DNA from 2 places in the Streptococcus sp. HMSC061E03 genome. Region 1 is predicted to be linked to the other one. Evidence: predicted binding sites of a transcription regulator. Region 1 holds the regulator's gene; the other holds the start of a gene.
What was found. The regulator CtsR, encoded in region 1, represses protease genes until heat stress. The targets are predictions, from matches to a motif close to TTGGTCAAAAAAGGTCAAANA.
Positions count from the first base shown of each region.

Region 1 (4,216 bases):
GGCACCAAGGCCTATGTCGTCGCAACTGTCGACCCTGGTCATGGGGAAATGGATGTCTATGTCGATGGACAAAAGCTAGCGACCGTCAATACCCAAAGCCCAAGCCGCAAACGTAGCCAAAAGGTCTATGAAACACCGGATTTGACAGCAGGATCTCACACCTTGACCTTGGTCAATAGCAAGGGAGATGCGATCGCAACGGAAGGGATTTATGCCCTCAATAACCAAGAAAAGGGGATCTTTGAGTTTGCCCAGCCAATCCTAGCTGTTAAGAAAGGCGACCCAGCGCAAGTCGTCGTCAAGAGAAAAGGTGGCTCTAAAGGAAGTGCCGGTCTGAAATTGATCACAGAACCAGGAACAGGGGTTCATGGCAAGGTCTATAAAGATACCAACGTCACCCTTGAGTTCGCAGATGGCGAGACAGAAAAAACAGTCCAAGTTCCAACCATTGATTTTGCAGGAAAAGCGACCGATGTCTATGACTTTAAGGTCAAATTGTTGCATCCGGATCAAGGAAGCTTGGTCGGCTTTATTCCAGAACTGACAGTTCAAGTGATGAATGAAGACCAGTTGCCAGAAAATCGCAAAGAAGTGGATGACCAAGATCCAAAACTGCACTATAACCAAGGCTGGCATCATGAGACAGACAACAAAGACTTCTCAAATGGCACAGAATCTTGGTCCAGCTTTAACCAAGTGTCCGATGAGGAAGGCAAGAAACACATTGAAGTGACCATTACCTTTAAGGGCACAGGCGTGGAGGTCCGAGGAGTGGTTGATCCAAGTCATGGTCTCTACAGCGTCACTTTGGATGGGAAAGAAATGGCCTTCGAAGAAGGGCGTGGCCATGATTATGAGATCGACGGCGATCATTATTTCAGTGGCTACGGAGATCAACGCAAGCTCGACCAGAGTTTGGTCAATCTGCAAGGCCTAGCAAAAGGCTACCACCAGCTACGCTTGCATCTGGATCCAGCCCTCAATGACCCTCAGTCATCCAGAGCCATCCAGGTGGACCGATTTGTCCTCTCAGGGAAAGATAGTCAGTTGCTCAGTCAAGAAGAGCTGCAACAGATCATCAGAGAAGGAGTAGAAAAGATCAAGGCTACTTCTCTCGATCGCTTGAAAGCAGATCTCAAACCGACGGTTCAAGGACAATTGACGGACTTGACTCAGTTGTTGGATCAAGAGCGGCCAGATTTGGTTGCTGCAGCTAATCAAGTCGAAGCCCTTGAAACCATCTTAGAAGATGCTCACAATTATGAACCCCTGACGCAGACACGGCCAGAAGAAGGTATTCGGGATTTGATTCTTGAAAAGCCAGAACTTCTCATCGAAGCGGAGGAGATTCCATTTGAGAGTCAAACACGTGAGAACAAGGACTTGGCCAAGGGCGAAAGCCGGATCCTTCAAGCAGGAAAGGTCGGACGCCGGTTGAAATTGATCGAGGTTCGACAAGAAGAAGGCAAAGAAATTCGGACAGAAGTCGATGCCTTTGTCGAAGTGGAGGCCCAGGACCAGATCACAGAAGTCGGAACGAAGGAAGCGGAAAAAAGTCCGTTGATAGCTGATATGCCGACTCCAACCACTCCTGTCACCCCAAGTAAGGTGCAACCAGAAGTTATGACTCTTTCTCAAGCTGAAGACAAAAAAGAAAAAGGAAGACCTGTTCTCTTGCAACCGAAAACCCCAGAAGCAGTTTCTGTTTCGACTTCAGACCATCCGGAAAAAGAAGTGGTTAAAAGTCCTTCTCTACAATCGGAAGGAAAACTTCCTCAAACCGGTACAAAACAAAGTGGATTGTTTGCTTGGTTAGGTCTTCTTGGTCTAGGATTCTTGGGCGGAGGCGCCAAATTCGCTCGTCGCAAAGAGTAGCTCCTTCTTCGCATAAGAGGTTAGTTCTCACTAGCCTCTTTTGTTTTGCCTTCTTAAGAGATTCCTATTTCCATGGAGTCTTTGCTTTATTTACAGCCGTAAAAATTGTATAATAGTCAAATAAGGTCAATGATGAGAAGGAACACTCCAAGACCATTTTTTATGGGCGAAGAACAGAGCATCCATCTAGAAAAAAACAAGCCAGAAAGGAGCATCATGGCAAATAAGAACACATCTGATAGCATTGAAGCTTATATCAAGGCCTTGCTGGCTCAAGCTGGCATGGCAGAGCTCAAAAGAAGTGAGTTAGCCGATGTCTTTCAGGTTGTACCCAGTCAGATTAACTATGTCATTAAGACTCGCTTTACCGAGAGTCGAGGCTATATTGTAGAGAGCAAGCGCGGTGGTGGGGGCTATATCCGCATTGGCAAGGTCCAGTTTTCAGATCACCATCAGATGCTCCAAGACTTGGCAGCCAATATTGGAGAGACCATCAGCCAGCAGGTCTTTAATGATATCCTCCAGATGCTCTATGAAGAAAAATTATTGACAAAACGTGAAACGCAGCTGTTGCTTGCGACGACCTCCGATGAGGTCCTAGGTCGAGATGCTCTCATCCTACGAGCAACGATGCTGAAAAAAATCATTCAACAAGTAGATAGAAAAGGAAATACCGACTAGATGAACTATTCAACAGCACTGTTAGAAAGTATAGAAGCGGCCCAAATACTAGCAGGCCACTATCAGGGGCATACCTTAGATACTTGGCATCTCCTGACGGCTATGGCCAATAATCCCTATAGCGTGGCAGGTTCTGTACTGAACGATTATCCTATGCAGATCGATGAGTTTCAGGATGCAGCGGAGCATATTACAGGCCAAGCTTTTCAAAGCGACAATCGGTATGAAATCTTTCCATTTTCTTATCGGATGGAAGCCATTATGAAACACGCAAGAGAGATTGCCCAGGTCCTTCATGCCAAGACCTTGGGAACAGAGCATGTGCTCCTCTCTCTTCTAGCAGACCGTGGGACCTTGGCGAGCCAAGTCATGGAGTTTGCTGGCTTTGCCTTTACAGAGCAAGACAAGGGAGTTCCTATTGCCTCCCTTCGCAAGAATTTAGAAGACAAGGCAGGCTGGGACAAGAATGATATTAAAGCCATTCGGAGTCTCTATCGCGCCCAAAACCCTAACCGCCAAACCATGGGAAATATGATGGGCATGCCCCCAAGCACCAGTGGAGGTCTTGAAGATTATACCCGTGATTTGACAGAAATGGCGCGTGCAGGCCAGCTTGAGCCTGTGATTGGTCGGGATGCAGAGATTTCACGCATGATCCAAATCCTCAGCCGCAAGACGAAGAACAATCCTGTATTGGTGGGAGAAGCAGGGGTCGGAAAAACCGCCCTTGCCTTAGGTCTGGCTCAGCGGGTCGCTAGTGGCAATGTTCCAGCTGAAATCGCACAGATGCGTGTCTTAGAATTGGATCTCATGAATGTCGTTGCAGGGACGCGCTTCCGTGGGGACTTTGAAGAACGGATGAACAATATCATCCAGGACATCGAAGAAGACGGTCACGTGATTCTCTTTATCGATGAACTGCATACCATTATGGGGTCAGGATCCGGTATTGATTCGACCTTAGACGCAGCCAATATTCTAAAACCAGCCCTGGCACGGGGAACCTTGCGTACAGTTGGAGCAACGACTCAAGATGAGTACCAAAAGCATATCGAAAAAGATGCAGCCCTTTCTCGGCGTTTTGCGAAAGTCACCATTGAAGAGCCAAGTGTTGCAGATAGCATCCAAATTCTCCAAGGCTTGAAAGAGACTTATCAGGACCACCATCATGTGACCATTACCGATGAAGCGATCGAAACAGCTGTCAAATATGCCCACCGCTATTTGACTAGTCGTCAATTGCCAGATTCAGCCATTGATCTATTGGATGAAGCGGCAGCTACCGTACAAAACCGCGATTCCAACGGTCACGTAAAAGAAGAGTTGACCGCCTTAGACCGGGCCTTGATGGACGGCAAGTGGAAGAAAGCAGCCCAGCTCTTAGAAGTAGAGGCCGCTCCCATTGTCTACAAAAAAGAAGTCACTGACCAAGATGTCTTGGTGACCTTGAGCCAATTATCCGGTATTCCAACTCAAAAACTGACCCAAACCGATGCCAAGAAGTACCTAAACTTAGAAGCAGAATTGCACAAGCGCGTGATTGGTCAAGACCAAGCGGTTTCGAGTATCAGTCGGGCTATTCGACGCAATCAATCAGGTATCCGTAGCAATAAACGTCCGATCGGTTCTTTCATGTTCCTAGGACCTACCGGTGTCGGAA
Region 1 is NZ_KV812797.1:212,731-216,946, reverse strand. Features, by position in the region: gene HMPREF2917_RS08750 (alpha-L-fucosidase) at 1-1,875, shown strand, start outside; gene HMPREF2917_RS08745 (CtsR family transcriptional regulator) at 2,092-2,556, shown strand; gene HMPREF2917_RS08740 (ATP-dependent Clp protease ATP-binding subunit) at 2,557-4,216, shown strand, end outside.

Region 2 (4,216 bases), on a different contig from region 1:
ATCATCCGCATAAGGCCGAAGGGCTGGAAAATCACCAATTTGAACTGCATAAAGAGCTTTTTCAAAGAGCTCGATATCATTTTGATCATTGCCAAAAGCCACGAAATTCTCTCCGCAGAGTTCTTCTACTGTTGTCGCTTTATGCGTGTCTGCTGGATTGAGATAGATGCATTTTTCATGCGCATGATAGCGGATATGGGCCTTATCTGTCTTTTCGATCCGCTCGATAATCTCATCCACGAGCTCCTCATGGCCACCCATATAGATCACGACCTTAATCGGATCTGTCAGCTCCTCTAATGAACGATACTGGGCTTTCTTGAGGGGATCTACATTAGCAACAAAGGGAATCTTTTCCAAAATCTGTCCGCTATAATCAAAGGTATCATCCACAAAAAATGGTAGATTGTAATGGCGACAAAAGCCAAGGACTTCCCGATACACATCCTTGTCCAATTGGTCCTCATATACTAATTGCCCCTGACGATAGGCCAATCCACCATTTAAACCAATCACGAGTTGCTGACTCAATGGGTCCCCTAAAAGGCCCAAGCAGTCCCGGTAAGAACGTGCAGAAGCAAAGGCAACTTCATGGCCAAATTCTTCTGCTCTCAATAAGACCTGTTTGATTTCATCATCGATTGTGACACCATCGAATGACAGGGTTCCATCTAAATCAAATACAAACTTCATCTTGTTCACACTTTCATTTTTTTAAGGCACGAACAGCTGCTTCGTAGGTCTGCTCCATCAGCATGGTGACGGTCATAGGCCCAACCCCTCCTGGTACCGGGGTAATATGACTGGCCAAAGGGGCAACGGAGTCAAAATCGACATCCCCACACAATTTGCCATTCTCATCGCGATTCATTCCGACGTCAATAACGACGGCGCCTTCTTTCACGAAGTCTGCTGTTACAAATTTCGCACGACCGATTGCAACAACCAAGATATCTGCTCTTCTAGCAATTTTAGGCAGATGATGGGTCCGAGAATGGGTCAAGGTTACCGTCGCATTTTTAGCGAGGAGCAACTGCGCCATTGGTTTTCCAACGATATTGGAACGACCAATCACGACTGCTCTCTTCCCTTCTAGATCAATCCCGTACTCTTTGAACATCTCCATGATACCAGCGGGAGTCGATGGCACCATGAGAGGATTTCCAGCCCACAAGCGTCCCATATTCAATGGATGAAAGCCATCCACATCTTTTGTCGGATCAATCGCTAAAAGTACTGCATCCGCATCGATATGCTTAGGCAGTGGCAACTGCACTAAAATCCCATGCCAAAGGGGATCTTGATTGTAGTGTTCGATCACTTCTAATAATTCAGCTTGGCTAATACTTTCAGGAAGTCGTCTCACTTCACTCCGAAAGCCTGCCGCAATAGCAGAACGCTCTTTATTTCTTACATAGATTTTGCTAGCTGGATTATCTCCTACCACGATTACAACGAGACCAGGCACAACCCCTGTCTCTTCTTTTAATCGTACTGTTTTCTTCGCAATCTCACCCTGTAATTTTGTAGCGAGCGCCTTCCCATCAATGATTGTCGTCATGTCAATTCTCTTTCTAGTCAAGTAATGAAAATAGTCCTCTCTATTATAGCAGATTTCAACTCTCAAACCTAACTGTTCCTAATTAGAATTTCTTATAGACGAAAACTATAGCCAGATGGACAAAAAATGAGCTTGAGACCACCCCAAACTCATCCACACAGCTGCTTAGTAAAGCAATTCATAAATTTCCATTGCAATTAAATCAATGCTATCAAATGTATAGGTTTCACGCGCTTCAACATCACGAAGTGTAAAGGTTGAACCTTCTTCTTCATTGTGGTTGTAGGCTACTTCAGCGACAACAACACCGTCACGTTCAAAATTACGTTTCAAGTTTCCACCGTCTTTTGTCATCGTCTCCAAACGGTTGATAATCCGTACTAAATGTGATTCCATTTTATTTCTCCTCTTTACTTTCTACTCTCCTATTTTATCATAAAAGAGAAAGCTCTTCCAATAAAAATTCACATTTTTCCATTGATTTGCTCTCTTCTTCACTCCTTAGCGACATTCCGTAGCAAATTCTTGCAAACTTCTAGAATACTGATATAATGAAACTATAAATCTTTGACTATTTTTGACCTTTCAAAAATAGGCTCGTCTCTTGATGGAAAACCATCAAAAACCTACTGTGAGGTATGTATATGCTTTGTCAAAATTGTAAAATAAATGAATCAACCATCCATTTATATACAAATGTAAATGGACGTCAGCAGCAAGTAGACCTCTGTCAAAATTGCTATAAAATTATGAAAACAGACCCAAATAACAGCTTCTTGAAAGGCATGACCCAACGGAGCCAACTCACTGGAGATCCTTTTGAAGATTTCTTCAATAACCTTGGAAACTTCCAAAGTCCGCAAGAACCTCAAACCCCTCCAACTCAATCCGGAGGCAGTTATGGAGGTGGCGGCTACGGCCAAAACAATAACCGTGGTGGTGGTCAAGACCCCCGTCAAGCACGCCCTCAAAAGCCAAAAGGACTGTTAGAAGAGTTCGGCATCAATGTCACAGAAATTGCCCGCAAAGGGGATATTGACCCTGTCATTGGCCGTGACGAGGAGATTATCCGTGTCATCGAAATCCTCAACCGTCGAACCAAGAACAATCCGGTTCTGATTGGAGAGCCTGGGGTCGGAAAAACTGCTGTTGTGGAAGGCCTGGCTCAAAAAATCGTCGATGGCGACGTTCCTCATAAATTGCAAGGAAAAGAAGTCATCCGCCTAGATGTCGTGAGCCTCGTTCAGGGCACAGGCATTCGTGGTCAATTCGAAGAACGCATGCAAAAATTAATGGATGAAATTCGTCAACGCGAAGATGTTATTCTGTTTATCGACGAAATCCATGAAATTGTTGGCGCAGGATCAGCTGGCGAAGGCAATATGGACGCTGGAAATATCCTTAAACCAGCCTTAGCGCGCGGAGAACTCCAATTAGTCGGTGCTACTACCCTCAATGAATACCGTATCATTGAAAAAGATGCGGCCTTAGAACGTCGGATGCAGCCCGTTAAGGTCGATGAACCAACGGTTGAAGAAACCATCACCATCCTCAAGGGCATCCAGAAAAAATACGAAGACTACCACCACGTCCACTATACAGACGGGGCCATTGAAGCGGCAGCTATTCTTTCAAACCGCTATATCCAAGATCGCTTCCTGCCAGACAAGGCCATTGATTTGTTGGATGAAGCAGGGTCTAAGATGAACCTAACCCTAAACTTTGTGGATCCAAAAGTGATCGACCAGCGCTTGATTGAAGCGGAAAATCTCAAAGCTCAAGCGACACGCGAAGAAGACTTTGAAAAAGCAGCCTACTTCCGCGATCAAATCGCGAAATATAAGGAAATGCAGGGTCAACATGTCACCGATCAGGAAACCCCTGTCATCAGTGAAAAAACTATTGAACACATCATTGAACAAAAGACCAATATTCCTGTTGGCGATTTGAAAGAAAAAGAACAGTCTCAATTGATCAATCTGGCTTCTGATTTGAAAGCTCATGTGATCGGTCAAGATGATGCAGTAGATAAAATCGCGAAAGCCATTCGACGCAATCGTGTCGGCCTAGGATCTCCAAATCGACCAATCGGAAGCTTCCTTTTTGTCGGACCAACCGGTGTCGGAAAGACCGAATTGTCTAAACAATTGGCGATCGAGCTCTTTGGCTCTGCAGATAATATGATCCGCTTTGATATGAGCGAATACATGGAAAAACATAGCGTAGCGAAACTAGTCGGAGCTCCTCCAGGCTATGTTGGCTACGATGAAGCTGGACAACTAACGGAAAAGGTCCGTCGCAATCCTTACTCTCTCGTGTTGTTAGATGAAGTGGAAAAAGCCCATCCAGATGTCATGCACATGTTCTTGCAAGTCTTGGATGATGGCCGTTTGACAGATGGTCAAGGCCGTACCGTTAGCTTCAAAGATACCATTATCATCATGACCTCTAATGCTGGAACTGGCAAAGCTGAGGCCAATGTTGGTTTTGGAGCCGCTCGCGAAGGTCGCACCAACTCCGTACTTGGAGAACTCGGTAACTTCTTTAGCCCTGAATTCATGAACCGTTTTGATGGCATCATTGAATTCCAACCTCTATCAAAAGAAAATCTTCTCCAAATCGTTACCCTTATGCTGGATGAAGTCAATCAACGTC
Region 2 is NZ_KV812784.1:1,223,200-1,227,415, forward strand. Features, by position in the region: gene HMPREF2917_RS06170 (HAD-IIB family hydrolase) at 1-693, opposite strand, end outside; gene HMPREF2917_RS06175 (bifunctional methylenetetrahydrofolate dehydrogenase/methenyltetrahydrofolate cyclohydrolase) at 707-1,561, opposite strand; gene HMPREF2917_RS06180 (DUF1797 family protein) at 1,727-1,957, opposite strand; gene HMPREF2917_RS06185 (ATP-dependent Clp protease ATP-binding subunit) at 2,206-4,216, shown strand, end outside.
Region 2: HMPREF2917_RS06185 (ATP-dependent Clp protease ATP-binding subunit) is a predicted target of CtsR. The motif match lies at 2,126-2,146, and genes of this name have one in related genera.